One region of the Nonomuraea sp. NPDC049646 genome, then DNA from elsewhere that is predicted to be linked to it. Evidence: riboswitches for the same ligand, from Rfam matches in the RefSeq annotation. Region 1 holds a riboswitch; the other holds the start of a gene.
What was found. A riboswitch is a leader RNA that binds a small molecule or an ion and turns the genes downstream of it on or off. The one in region 1 is predicted to bind cobalamin.
Positions count from the first base shown of each region.

Region 2: linked by a shared signal. The riboswitch ahead of ACIBQ8_RS46645 (ribonucleoside-diphosphate reductase subunit alpha) and the one ahead of cobN (cobaltochelatase subunit CobN) in region 1 are both predicted to bind cobalamin.

Region 1 is NZ_JBITLU010000013.1:159,139-165,382, forward strand. Features, by position in the region: gene ACIBQ8_RS34380 (precorrin-2 C(20)-methyltransferase) at 1-1,301, opposite strand, end outside; gene ACIBQ8_RS34385 (precorrin-8X methylmutase) at 1,307-1,927, opposite strand; gene cobG (precorrin-3B synthase) at 1,924-3,120, opposite strand; cobalamin riboswitch at 3,160-3,337, shown strand; gene cobN (cobaltochelatase subunit CobN) at 3,372-6,244, shown strand, end outside.
Region 2 is NZ_JBITLU010000026.1:32,845-39,088, reverse strand. Features, by position in the region: gene ACIBQ8_RS46660 (acyl-CoA thioester hydrolase/BAAT C-terminal domain-containing protein) at 1-219, opposite strand, end outside; gene ACIBQ8_RS46655 (DUF4287 domain-containing protein) at 325-621, shown strand; gene ACIBQ8_RS46650 (ribonucleotide-diphosphate reductase subunit beta) at 679-1,674, opposite strand; gene ACIBQ8_RS46645 (ribonucleoside-diphosphate reductase subunit alpha) at 1,692-4,103, opposite strand; cobalamin riboswitch at 4,232-4,437, opposite strand; gene ACIBQ8_RS46640 (alpha/beta hydrolase) at 4,646-5,593, shown strand; gene ACIBQ8_RS46635 (hypothetical protein) at 5,694-6,244, shown strand, end outside.

The DNA.
Region 1 (6,244 bases):
GGCGCGCGGTGCTCCAGCAGCAGGTCCCGGGCGGCGGCGACCTGCCACGTACGGCTGCGCGAGGCCGGGTTGTAGATCGCCAGCACCAGGTCCGCCCGCGCGGCGGCGGACAGCCGGTCGGCCACCACCTCCCACGGCTTGAGCAGGTCGGACAGCGACAGCACGCAGTAGTCGTGCCCGAGCGGCGCGCCCGCTCTGGCGGCGACCGCCTGGGCGGCGGTCAGTCCCGGCACGACCCGCACCGGCACGTCCGGGAAGTCGGCTGCGGCTTCGAGCACGGCGCTGGCCATGGCGAACACGCCCGGGTCGCCGGACGACACGACCGCCACGCGGGCCCCGTCCCGGGCCAGCTCAAGGGCGTGCCTGGCGCGTTCGGCCTCCACCCGGTTGTCGGTGCGGTGGCGGCGCTGGCGCGGGTTCGGCGCCACCCGGTCCACGTACGGGCCGTAGCCGACGAGGTCGGTGGCCGCGGCCAGCGCCTCCTGCGCCTCCGGCGTCAGCCACGGCCGCCCGGCCGGGCCCAGGCCGACGACGGCCACCTCGCCCCGCACCTCGTCCGCCGGGCGCTCGGGGACGAAGGTGCGCTCGGCCGGGCTGGCGAGCAGGGCCAGCGAGAAGTACGGGACGCCCTCCGGGTCCACGTCCTTGAGCGGGGCGACCCGCTCGGCGCCCATGGTGGCCCGCTCGACGTACCAGGCGTCGTCGAGGCGGCCCGCCTCGGCCAGCGCGTCGCGCACCTTCCCGAACGTACGGCCCAGCTTGAGGACGGCGGCCGAGTCGGTGTCGCGCAGCCGCTCGGCCAGCACGTGCGCGGGCAGCGTGCCGGGCAGCACGGTCAGCACCTCGTCCCGCTCGACCAGCGGCCGTCCCAGCACGGCGGCGGCGGCGCTGACCGAGGTCACGCCGGGCACCACCTCGGTCGGGTAGCGGTGGGCGAGCCGCTTGTGCATGTGCATGTAGGAGCCGTAGAACAGCGGGTCGCCCTCGGCCAGCACGACCACGGTGCGGCCCGCGTCCAGGTGGGCGGCCAGGCGTTCGGCGCAGTCGGCGTAGAAGTCGTCGAGCGCTCCCTGGTAGCCGCCGGGGTGGTCGGTGGTCTCCGTGGTCAGCGGGTAGAGCAGCAGCTCCTCGATCTGGCCTTCGCGCATGTACGGCAGCGCGATCGACCGGGCGATGCTGCGGCCGTGCCGGGCGGCGTGGTAGGCGATCACGTCGGCCTCGCCGATCAGCCGGGCCGTCCTGACCGTGACCAGCTCGGGGTCGCCGGGGCCGAGGCCGACTCCGTACAGGCGTCCTGACATGGTCGTCACTCCGTCTCGTTCGCGATGGCGTTGATCGCGGCGGCCGTCATCGCACTGCCGCCGCGACGGCCGTGCACCACCAGGTACTCCAGGTCGCTGCCGGCCAGCGCCTGCTTGGACTCGGCCGCGCCGATGAAGCCGACCGGGATGCCGAGCACGGCCGCGGGGCGTCCCGCGCCGCCGGCCACCAGCTCCAGCAGCCGGAACAGGGCGGTCGGCGCGTTGCCGATCGCCACCACCGCGCCCGCCAGGCGGTCGCGCCACAGCTCCAGGGCCGCGGCGCTGCGGGTGGTGCCGAGGCGTTCGGCCAGCTCGGGCACGCGCGGATCGCCCAGCGTGCACAGCACCTCGTTGCCCGCGGGCAGCCTGCGCCGGGTCACGCCGGAGGCGACCATCATGGCGTCGCACAACACCGGCGCGCCGCCGCGCAGCGCCTCCCTGGCCCGCGCGACCACCTGCGGCGACCAGGCCAGGTCGGTGACGAGGTCGGTCATGCCGCACGCGTGGATCATGCGCACCGCCACCTGGGCGACCTCGGGCGGCAGGCCCGTGAGGTCGGTCTCGGCGCGGATGGTCGCGAACGAGCGCCGGTAGATCTCGGCGCCGTCGCGGATGTAGTCGCTCACTCCTGGCGTTCCTCGTATCCGTCGATGGTTGCGATCAGCTGGCGGACCGGGCCGCGTGGCAGGCCGCAGCGCCGCTCGCAACCGGCCCAGTGGACGGGCGTGGCGGGCGCGCGGCCGAGGCCCCGCACCCATCGCAGGGCGTCCGCCCGCACGTCGGCGAGCGCCTTCGCGCAGCCGGGACGGCCGGTGCAGGCGGTGACCCCGGCCCAGGGGGAGTCCGGGTCGGTGGCGAGCCCGGTGGCGGCCAGCGCCCGCTCGGCCTGGTCCGCCTCGCCCTGGGGGAGGTCCGGCAGGACGACGGTCCGCCAGGGCGTCAGGCGCACCGGCCGCCCGAGGCCGGCGAGGGCTGCGGCCTGGGCGGACGTCAGACGGCCGAGCGGCACGAGCGCCTCGATCGCCACCCGGCCGTCCCGCTGGGCGATCCTGCCCGCGGACGGGCGCCGTGCGGAGGCGGGCGGGGTGTCCGGGTTATCCAGGTTGTCCGGGGCCTCCCGGGCCTCCGGGGCGTCCGGCCGGCCGGGGCGGGCGTGGCGCAGGCGGGCGGCGATTCCGGCGGGGCCGTCCGGCAGGTCGCGGATGCGCCAGGCGCGCGGGCCGCCGGGGGACAGCTCGTCCAGGAACGCCTCGGCGGCGTCGATCATGAGCGGGACGGCCGCGTCGGGGGCGACGGTGAGCCCGGTGTCGGCGCCGGCCAGCAGCAGCCGTCCGGTCGCCAGGTAGGTGACGTCCGCGCCGAGCCCGGCGACGTCCCGGGTGCCGTCGTCCAGGGCGAACAGGAAGCGTCCCGGCAGCGCGGCCAGCCGGGGCCGCGCGCACAGGGCCCGGTCCAGGGCGTCCGCCATCGCCAGCACGTCCAGCAGCCCGTCAGGACCGCGCCCGCTCAGCGGCGAGGCGAGGATGTTGCGCACCCGCTCGTGCGCGGGCGACGGCAGCAGCCCGGCCGCCGCGATCCGCCCGGCGAAGACCTCGGGCTTGCGCAGCCCTCGCACCTGGACGTTCGCCCGCGACGTCAGCTCGATCACGCCCGTTCCCAGCTCGGCCGCGCACCCGGCGAGCACGCGGAGCTGCGCGGCCGACACCGCGCCGCCGGGCAGGCGCACACGGGCGAGCGGGCCGTCCGCGGCCTCGTGCACCTGGAGCGCCCCCGGACAGGCATCGGGACGCGTACGTCCGGAAGATTCACCTACGGGCACGAAGGGATCGTAACGCCACTTCTGGGACGGGTCGCTCCTGTCGTAAGCTTCGGCGTAGGCGATGGCAATGGGAGGAAGCCGGTGCGAAACCGGCGCGGTCCCGCCACTGTGACCGGGGAGCGAACCCCACCACGAGGCCACTGTCCGGCGACGGGCGGGAAGGCCGGGGTGAGCGTCGATCCGGGAGCCAGGAGACTCCTGCCGTCGTGTCACCCGCGACCGGGGCGAGGACCCCGAGGGAGGAATGCGCCGTGCCTGGCGACAGCCGTACCGTTCTGCTGCTCTCCACCTCCGACACCGACCTGCTGAGCGCCCGCGCCTGCGGGGCGGGCTACCGCCTGGGCAATCCCGCCCGGCTGACCGCCGAGGACGTCCCCGGCCTGACGGAGGGGACCGACCTGGTCGTGGTGCGCCTGCTGGGCGGGCGGCGGGCCTGGCCGGACGGGCTCGACGCGCTGCTGGCCGGGCCGCGCCCGGTGGTGGTGCTGGGCGGGGAGCAGGCCCCCGACGCCGAGCTGATGGAGCTGTCCACGGTCAGCGGCGGGGTGTGCGCCGAGGCGCACGCCTACCTCGCCCATGGCGGCCCGGCCAACCTGGCCGAGCTGCACGCGTTCCTGTCCGACACCGTCCTGCTGACCGGGCACGGGTTCGAGCCGCCCGCCGCAGCGCCCGCCTGGGGACGGCTGGACCGTCCCGCCAGGAACACCGCCGGTCCCGTGGTGGGGGTGCTCTACTACCGGGCCCACCACGTGGCGGGCAACACCGCGTTCGTCGAGGCGTTGTGCGACGCCGTCGAGGACGCGGGCGGGCAGGCGCTGCCGGTCTTCTGCTCGTCGCTGCGCGCGGCCGAGCCGGAGCTGCTGGACACGCTGCGCGCGGCGGACGCCCTGGTCGTCACGGTGCTGGCGGCGGGCGGCTCCCGTCCGGCCACCGCGGGGGCGGGCGGCGACGACGAGGCCTGGGACGTCGGCGCCCTGGCCGAGCTCGACGTGCCGATCCTGCAGGGACTCTGCCTGACCACCACCCGGCAGGCCTGGGAGGAGAACGACGACGGCCTGTCGCCGCTGGACGCCGCCTCGCAGGTGGCGATCCCGGAGTTCGACGGCCGGATCATCACGGTGCCGTTCTCGTTCAAGGAGATCGACCCCGACGGGCTGACCGTCTACGTCGCCGACCCCGAGCGGGCCGCCCGGGTGGCGGGCATCGCGGTGCGCCACGGCCTGCTGCGGCACACCCCGCCCGCCGGACGGCGGCTGGTGGTGATGTTGTCGGCGTACCCGACCAAGCACTCCCGCGTCGGCAACGCGGTCGGGCTGGACACCCCGGCGAGCACCGTCCGGCTGCTGGCCCGGCTCGCCGAGGCCGGTTACGACCTGGGCGACGGCTTCCCCGGCGTGGCCGACCAGGACGGCGACGCGCTCGTCCACGCGCTGATCGCCGCCGGCGGCCAGGACCAGGACTGGCTGACCGAGGAGCACCTGGCGGGCAACCCGGTCCGCATCTCCGCCGCCTCCTACGAGCGGTGGTACCGGACGCTGCCCGCGCGACTGCGGGAGGACATGGAACGCCACTGGGGGCCGCCGCCGGGCGAGCTGTTCGTGCACGAGGGCGACGACGGGCCCGACATCGTGCTGGCCGCGCTGCGGGCCGGGAACCTGGTGGTCATGGTGCAGCCGCCGCGCGGCTTCGGGGAGAACCCGATCGCCATCTACCACGACCCCGACCTGCCGCCCAGCCACCACTACCTGGCCGCCTACCGCTGGCTGTCGGCCGAGTTCGGCGCGCACGCGATGGTGCACGTCGGCAAGCACGGCAACCTGGAGTGGCTGCCCGGCAAGTCGGCGGGGATGTCGGCCGCCTGCGGCACCGACGCCGCCATCGGCGACCTGCCGCTGGTCTACCCCTTCCTCGTCAACGACCCGGGGGAGGGCACGCAGGCCAAGCGGCGCGCGCACGCCGTGCTGGTGGACCATCTGGTGCCGCCGATGGCCCGCGCCGACACCTACGGCGACATCGCCCGGCTGGAGCAGCTCCTGGACGAGCACGCCACGATCGCCGCCATGGACCCCGCCAAGCTGCCCGCGATCAGGGCGCAGATCTGGACGCTGATCCAGGCCGCCCGGCTCGACCACGACCTCGGGCTGGCCGACCGGCCGCACGACAGCGAGTTCGACGACCTCATCCTGCACGTGGACGGCTGGCTGTGCGAGGTGAAGGACGCGCAGATCCGCGACGGCCTGCACGTCCTCGGCCAGGCGCCCACCGGCCAGGTGCGGGTGGACCTGGTGCTGGCCATGTTGCGGGCCCGGCAGATGTGGGCCGGCCGGGAGACGCTGCCCGGCCTGCGCGAGGCGCTCGGCCTGGCCGAGGACGGCACGGCGGGGCTGGGCGAGGTGGACCGCGCGGAGACGACCGCCCGCGCCCTGGTCGAGGCCATGGAGGAGCACGCCTGGGCCCCGGAGGCAGCCCCCGCCGTCGCCCGCGCGGTGCTGGACGGGACGCCCGCCGTCACCCGCGCGGACGAGGAACGGGTGGAGCTCGTGGCGCGGGTGCTGGCCTTCGCCGCCACCGAGATGGTGCCGCGCCTGGCCCGCACCACCGACGAGCTGGACCACGTCCTGCACGCCCTGGACGGCGGCTACGTGCCCGCCGGCCCCAGCGGCTCCCCGCTGCGCGGCCTGGTCAACGTGCTGCCGACCGGCCGCAACTTCTACTCCGTCGACCCCCGGGCGGTGCCCAGCCGCCTGGCCTGGGAGACCGGCCAGGCGATGGCGGAGTCGCTGCTGGAGCGCTATCGCGCCGACACCGGCGAGTGGCCGCGCTCGGTCGGGCTGTCGGTGTGGGGGACCAGCGCCATGCGCACGGCGGGCGACGACGTCGCCGAGGTGCTGGCCCTGCTCGGCGTCCGCCCCGAATGGGACGAGGCGTCGCGGCGCGTCGTCCGCCTGGAGCCGATCCCGCCCGCCGACCTGGGCCGCCCGCGCATCGACGTGACGGTCCGCATCAGCGGCTTCTTCCGCGACGCCTTCCCGCACGTGGTCGGCATGCTCGACGACGCCGTACGGCTGGTCGCCTCGCTGGACGAGCCGGCCGAGGAGAACTACGTCCGCGCCCACGTGGCCGC
Region 2 (6,244 bases), on a different contig from region 1:
GAACGTCTCCAGCGGGATCTCGCAGATGCCGGGCGGCTGCCCCGGACCGCCGAACCAGCGGATCGACAGCGCGGTCACCCCCTCCGCGGCCAGCAGGCGGGCCCTGTCCCGTTCGATCCGCCCGCTCGACCCCGCCAGCACGAGCACGCCCGTGCGGACGGCCGGGCCCGGCGTGACCAGGACGCCTTCCCACGGGGAGCTCAGTTCGCGCTCGTCCATCACCGTCACCCCTCGGCCTTGGGCGGAACGGCATTCTACTGAGACCGCGCGCTCACCGAAATGGTGCATCATGGCCGGAACACCCCATGACGAGCGGAGCACACCATGTCCTTCCAGGCTTACCTGGACAACATCGAAGCCAAGACCGGACTGACCCCCCGCGAGTTCATCGCCCTGGCCAAGGAACGCGGCTTCGACGCCCCGTCCACCAAGGCCGGGACGATCATCGACTGGCTCAAGCAGGACTACGAGCTCGGACGCGGCCACGCCATGGCCCTCGTCCACGTGATCAAGAAGGGGCCGCAGATCGACGCCAGGCACGTCGGCACCACCGGTTCCCACCGCGACGAGTCCGACGTCCTCTGGCTGGACGGCAAGGACAACCGTCCCGGCCCCGCCTGACCGCCCGGCGGGGATTCATCTCCCACCGGGCGGCTTTACGTTGTAGATCTGTAGGGGTCAGAAGTCGGCGTCGAAGCTGACCGAGCCGGTCACCCCCACCTGGTACGCCGACACCCGCCGCTCGAAGAAGTTCGACAACTCCTGCACGTCCTGCAGCTCCATGAACGCGAACGGGTTCTTCGACCCGTACAGCGGCTCGATGCCGAGCTGGGCCAGCCGCCGGTCGGCCACGTGCTCCAGGTACGAGCGCATGTCCGCGGTCGACATGCCCGGCACGCCCTGCCCGAGCAGGTCCTCGGCGAACTGCGCCTCGCAGTCGACCGCCTCGGCCAGCATCTCCCTGACCTGGCCGGCCATCTCCTCGTCGAAGAGGCCCGGCTCCTCCTGCCGGACGACGTCCACCACGTCGAAGGCGAAGGCCATGTGCATGGACTCGTCGCGGAAGACCCAGTTGGTGCCCGAGGCCAGGCCGTTCAGCAGGCCGCGCGAGCGCAGGAAGTAGACATAGGCGAACGCGCCGTAGAAGAACAGGCCCTCGATGCAGGCGGCGAAGCAGATCAGGTTGAGCAGGAACGCCCGCCGGTCCTCGCGGGTCTCCAGTCGCTGGAGGCTGCCGATGGAGTCGATCCAGCGGAAGCAGAACTCGGCCTTGCGCCTGATGGAGGGGATGTTCTCCACCGCCGCGAACGCCGCGAACCGCTCCTCCTCGTCCGGCACGTAGGTGTCCAGCAGGTTCAGGTAGAACTGGACGTGCACCGCCTCCTCGAACAGCTGCCTGCTCAGGTACAGGCGCGCCTCGGGGGCGTTGACGTGCTGGTAGAGGTTGAGCACCAGGTTGTTGGCCACGATCGTGTCGCCGGTGGCGAAGAAGGCGACCAGGCGGCTGACCAGGTGGCGCTCGGCCGCCGACAGCTTGGGCAGGTCCTTCAGGTCGGAGTGCAGGTCCACCTCCTCGACCGTCCAGGTGTTCTTGATCGCGTCGCGGTAGCGGTCGAAGAACAGGGGGTAGCGCATGGGCCGCAGGGTCAGGCTCATGCCCGGGTCGAGCAACATCGGATTCTCCTCAGGGGTCACTGGCAGGCCTCGCACGACTCGGGGTTCTCCAGGGAGCACACCAGGGCCTCCTCGGACTTGTTCGCGAGGGGCGCGGGGGGCGCGAGGGGCACGGTGGCCTGCTGGATGCGGGTGGCCGGTCGCGAGCGCAGGTAGTAGGTGGTCTTCAGGCCGGACTTCCAGGCGTACAGGTACATCGAGGAGAGCTTGTCGATCGTCGGCGCGCTCATGAACAGGTTGAGCGACTGGCTCTGGTCGATGAACGGCGAACGCGCGGCGGCCATGTCGATCAGGGCGCGCTGCGGCAGCTCCCAGGCGGTGCGGAACAGCCGGCGCACGTCCTCCGGCAGCTCGGCGATGCCCTGCACCGAGCCCTCGGCCTGCTTGATGGCCGCCCGGACGCGGTCGTTCCACAGGCCGCGCGACTTCAGCTCGGCCACCAGCGCGTTGTTGATCTGCAGGAACTCCCCGCTCAGCGTCTCGCGCTTGAACAGGTTGGACACCTGCGGCTCGATGCACTCGTAGCAGCCGACGATCGAGGCGATGGTGGCGGTCGGCGCGATCGCGATCAGCAGCGAGTTGCGCAGGCCGTGGGCGGCGATGCGCTCGCGCACCGCGTCCCAGCGCGCGGACTGGGTGCCGTTCCGGCCCCACAGGTCGTGCTGGAGCCGGCCGCGGGCCGCCCACGTCTGGTCGTAGGCGGGGTGGGCGCCGAAGCGCTCGGCCAGGCCGGCGGAGGTCTCCAGCGCCGACAGGTAGATCTCCTCGGCGATCCGGGTGGACAGCTCCTTGGCCTCGGCCGAGTCGAACGGCAGGCGCAGGGCGAAGAAGACGTCCTGCAGGCCCATCACGCCGAGGCCGACCGGACGCCAGCGCGGGTTGCTGGCCGCGGCCTGCTCGCTCGGGTAGTAGTTGATGTCGATCACCCGGTCGAGGAAGGTGACCGCGGTGCGGACGGTGGCGCGCAGCCGCTCCCAGTCGATGTCGCCGCCGGTCAGGTGGGCGGCGAGGTTGACCGACCCGAGGTTGCAGACCGCGGTCTCGGCGTCGCTGGACACCTCGACGATCTCGGTGCACAGGTTGGACAGGTGCACGACGTTGCCGGGCTCGGCCGCCTGGTTGCACAGGCGGTTGGCGGCGTCCTTGAAGGTCATCCAGCCGTTGCCGGTCTGGGCCAGGGTGCGCATCATCTTGGCGTACAGGTCGCGGGCCTTGATCTGCCGGACGTACCGGCCGTCGCGCTCGGCGGCGCGGTATGCCTCCTCGAACGCCTCGCCCCACAGGTCGGGCAGCTCCGGGACCTCGTCGGGGTCGAACAGCGACCAGGTGCCGTCGGCCTCGACCCGGCGCATGAACTCGTCGGGGATCCAGTTGGCCAGGTTGAGGTTGTGGGTGCGCCGGGCGTCCTCGCCGGTGTTGTCGCGCAGCTCCAGGAACTCCTCGACGTCCGGGTGCCAGGGCTCCAGGTAGACGCAGGCGGCGCCCTTGCGGCGGCCGCCCTGGTTGACGGCGGCCACGGACGCGTCGAGCGTGCGCAGCCACGGGACGATGCCGTTGGAGTGCCCGTTGGTGCCGCGGATCAGCGCGCCCCGGGAGCGCACCCGCGACCAGGAGATGCCGATCCCGCCGGCGAACTTCGACAGCTGCGCCACCTGGGCGTAACGGTCGTAGATGGAGCCGATCTCGTCACGGGGCGAGTCGACCAGGTAGCAGGAGGACATCTGGGTGTGCCGGGTGCCGGAGTTGAACAGCGTCGGCGAGCTGGGCAGATAGGCCAGCGACGACATGAGCCGGTAGAAGCCGACGGCCTCGGCGGGCGTCTCGGACAGCCCGCAGGCCACGCGCAGCAGCCAGTACTGCGGCGTCTCCACCACCAGCCGGGTGGACGGGTGGCGCAGCAGGTAACGGTCGTAGACCGTGCGCAGCCCGAAGTACTCGAACCGCAGGTCGGCGGTGACGTCGATGGCGTCGTCCAGCTTGCGGGCGTTGGCGTTGACGAACTCGGCGGTCTCGTCGCCGATGAGCCCCTCGGCGTGGCCCAGCCGGATCGCCTGGCTGAAGGAGGCCACGCCCTGCCCGCGGACCTCCTTGTCGATGTAGCCCGACAGCAGCCGCGCGGCCAGGCGCGAGTACTGCGGCTCCTCGCCGATCATCTCGGCGGCCGTCTGGATGGACAGCCGGTCCAGCTCGGCGGTGGTGGCCCCGTCGTAGAGGCCGCTGATCGTCTTGGTGGCCACCCGCATCGGGTCGATGTCCGTCAGATCGGTCGCCCAGTGCTCCACCGCACGTACGATCTTGTTGACGTCGACCGGCTCCGCGGTGCCGTTGCGCTTGCGCACCTGCATCTGCACGCGCCGCGGCGCGGACCTGTCGGCGTCCGCCCGCGCCGGCTCGGCCAGGTCCGTCATCGGGTCCCCTGTGACCGTCACTGCGCTCTCCCCTCGTGAACTCGGTCAGCTGCCGAGAACGCGCGCAGGAGGCGGACGGCGAGGCGCCACAGCCCTCTCGCCAGCGCCGTCCACCGTCCCACGCGGTCTCGGAGCAGCCGCGCGCGCATGATCGCGCGCGGCGCGCCGGCAGGTCTTCGGACTCGTGGGCATGCTGTCGCTGCCTACTGGCCGTCGCTTCCCGGGCCGTCGGCCCAGTGCGTGTGACGGCGTTCGTTCCCACTCACCGCTGCGGGGCAGTCCCGGATTCCCACCGGGTTCCCTCTTGCCTCGGCCGCCCTGGCGGGGCGACCGAACCGGCTGCGGGGAACACCATATATAGGGTGGATCAAAAAGTCACACCCAACATCTCGTGTTGCGAAGAACCCGCGCTCCGATCCGTCCGCCCGCCGCGAGGCCGGCCGGGCCGCCTCTCCGCGTGCCGCGCGGGCGGGGCGTGTGATCGACGCCACAGACCGGTTGCGCCCCGTTTTCGCTACCTTAGGTATCGATACTTCAAGTAGCGAAAAGCTGAGGAGACGACCATGAGCCAGACCTCCACCGGCCGTCCGGTCACGCCGGACTGGGACACCGTCACCCCCGCCGAGCTGGCCGCCTACGCCGAGGCGGAGAACCGGCTGCGCGCCTCCGCCGAGGCCCAGGCGATCACCGGCCGGCCGGACCCCGGCGCCACCATCGACTGGCGGACGGTGGCGCTGCCCGGCCGCGACATCCGCGTCCGGGTCCACCGGCCGCGCGCCGCGGCAGAGCCGGGGGACGTCCTGCCGCTCGTGCTGCACGTGCACGGCGGCGGCTTCGTCGGCACGGCGCCGCAGAGCGACTGGGTCAACAGCCACCTCGCCGCCCGCCTGCCCGCCGTCGTCGCCTCGGTGGACCACCGCCTCCTCGACCGGCGCACGCCGCTGGCCGACGCCGCCGACGACGGCTGGGACGTGCTCCGCCACGTGCTGGAGCACGCCGCGCAATGGGGTGTCGACCCGGCGCGGACCGTCCTGTTCGGCGAGAGCTGCGGCGGCCTGATCTGCGCCCTGGCGGCGATCAGGGCACGCGACGCCGGCCTGCCCCTGAAGGCGCAGGTGCTGGTCAACCCGGCCGTGGACGTGACCGGGACGATGTTCGACCACCCCTCGATCGCCCGGTACGCCGACACCCCGACGCTCAGCGTGCCGGTGCTGCGGCTGTTCCACCGGCTCGCCGTGCCCACGGGGACGGACGCCCGCGCGCTCTCCCCGCTGCACGCCGCCGACCTGGGCGGCCTGGCCCCGGCGCTCGTGGCGGTGCCGACCCACGACCCGATCGCCGACCACGGCCGCCGCTACGCCGAGGCGCTGCGGGCCGCCGGCACCCAGGTCCGCCTGGCCGAGTACCCCGAGGCCGGGCACGCCTTCCTCAGCATGCCGGCGCTGGCCCCCCAGGCCGAGGACGCGCGGGCCGAAATCCTGCGCTTCCTCCGCGACGCCCTCGCCGCGTAACCCCGCGACCGGAGCGGGGACGGGCCGCCCCTCGCGTGCCGCCGGGTTCTGCTTCATGATTCGAAGTGTCACCCCGTGGCCCCTCGCGATGGGACGGTCAGTGAAGCGCATCCTCGCCTGGGTCGGCGTCAACGTCGACATCCTCATCGCCCTGGCGGTGGCGGTCGTCGTGAGCGTCCTCGACGTCGCGGGCATCGCCACCGCGGAGGCCGTCAGCAACGCCACCGTGGCCACGCTGGCGGTGCTCGCGTTCGTCATGCTGCGCAGCCGGATGCGGGCGCAGTCGGCGGAGAACGCCGTGGAGCGGGCCGTGCTCGCCGCCGATCGCAAGCTCGACCTGCTGCCGTCCCTGCTCCAGGAGCAGTCGGCGGTCCGGCTGGTGCGCGGCGAGGAGTTCAACCGGATGCTGGCGCAGGCGCGCGGGGACACCGACCGGTGGATCTTCAAGGGCTCGACCGGCGCGTACGTGCGGGCGGTGACGCTGCCCGAATGCCTGGCCAAGGCCCGGCAGGGACGGCGGGCGCTGCTGGTCCGGCTGGAGATCCTGGACCCCGACGACCTCGTGCTGTGCGAGCGGTTCGTCCGCCTGCACCGCAGCCTGGCGCTGGACGACGACAGCCCGGAGCTGACCTGGACCGCCGACGGCACCCG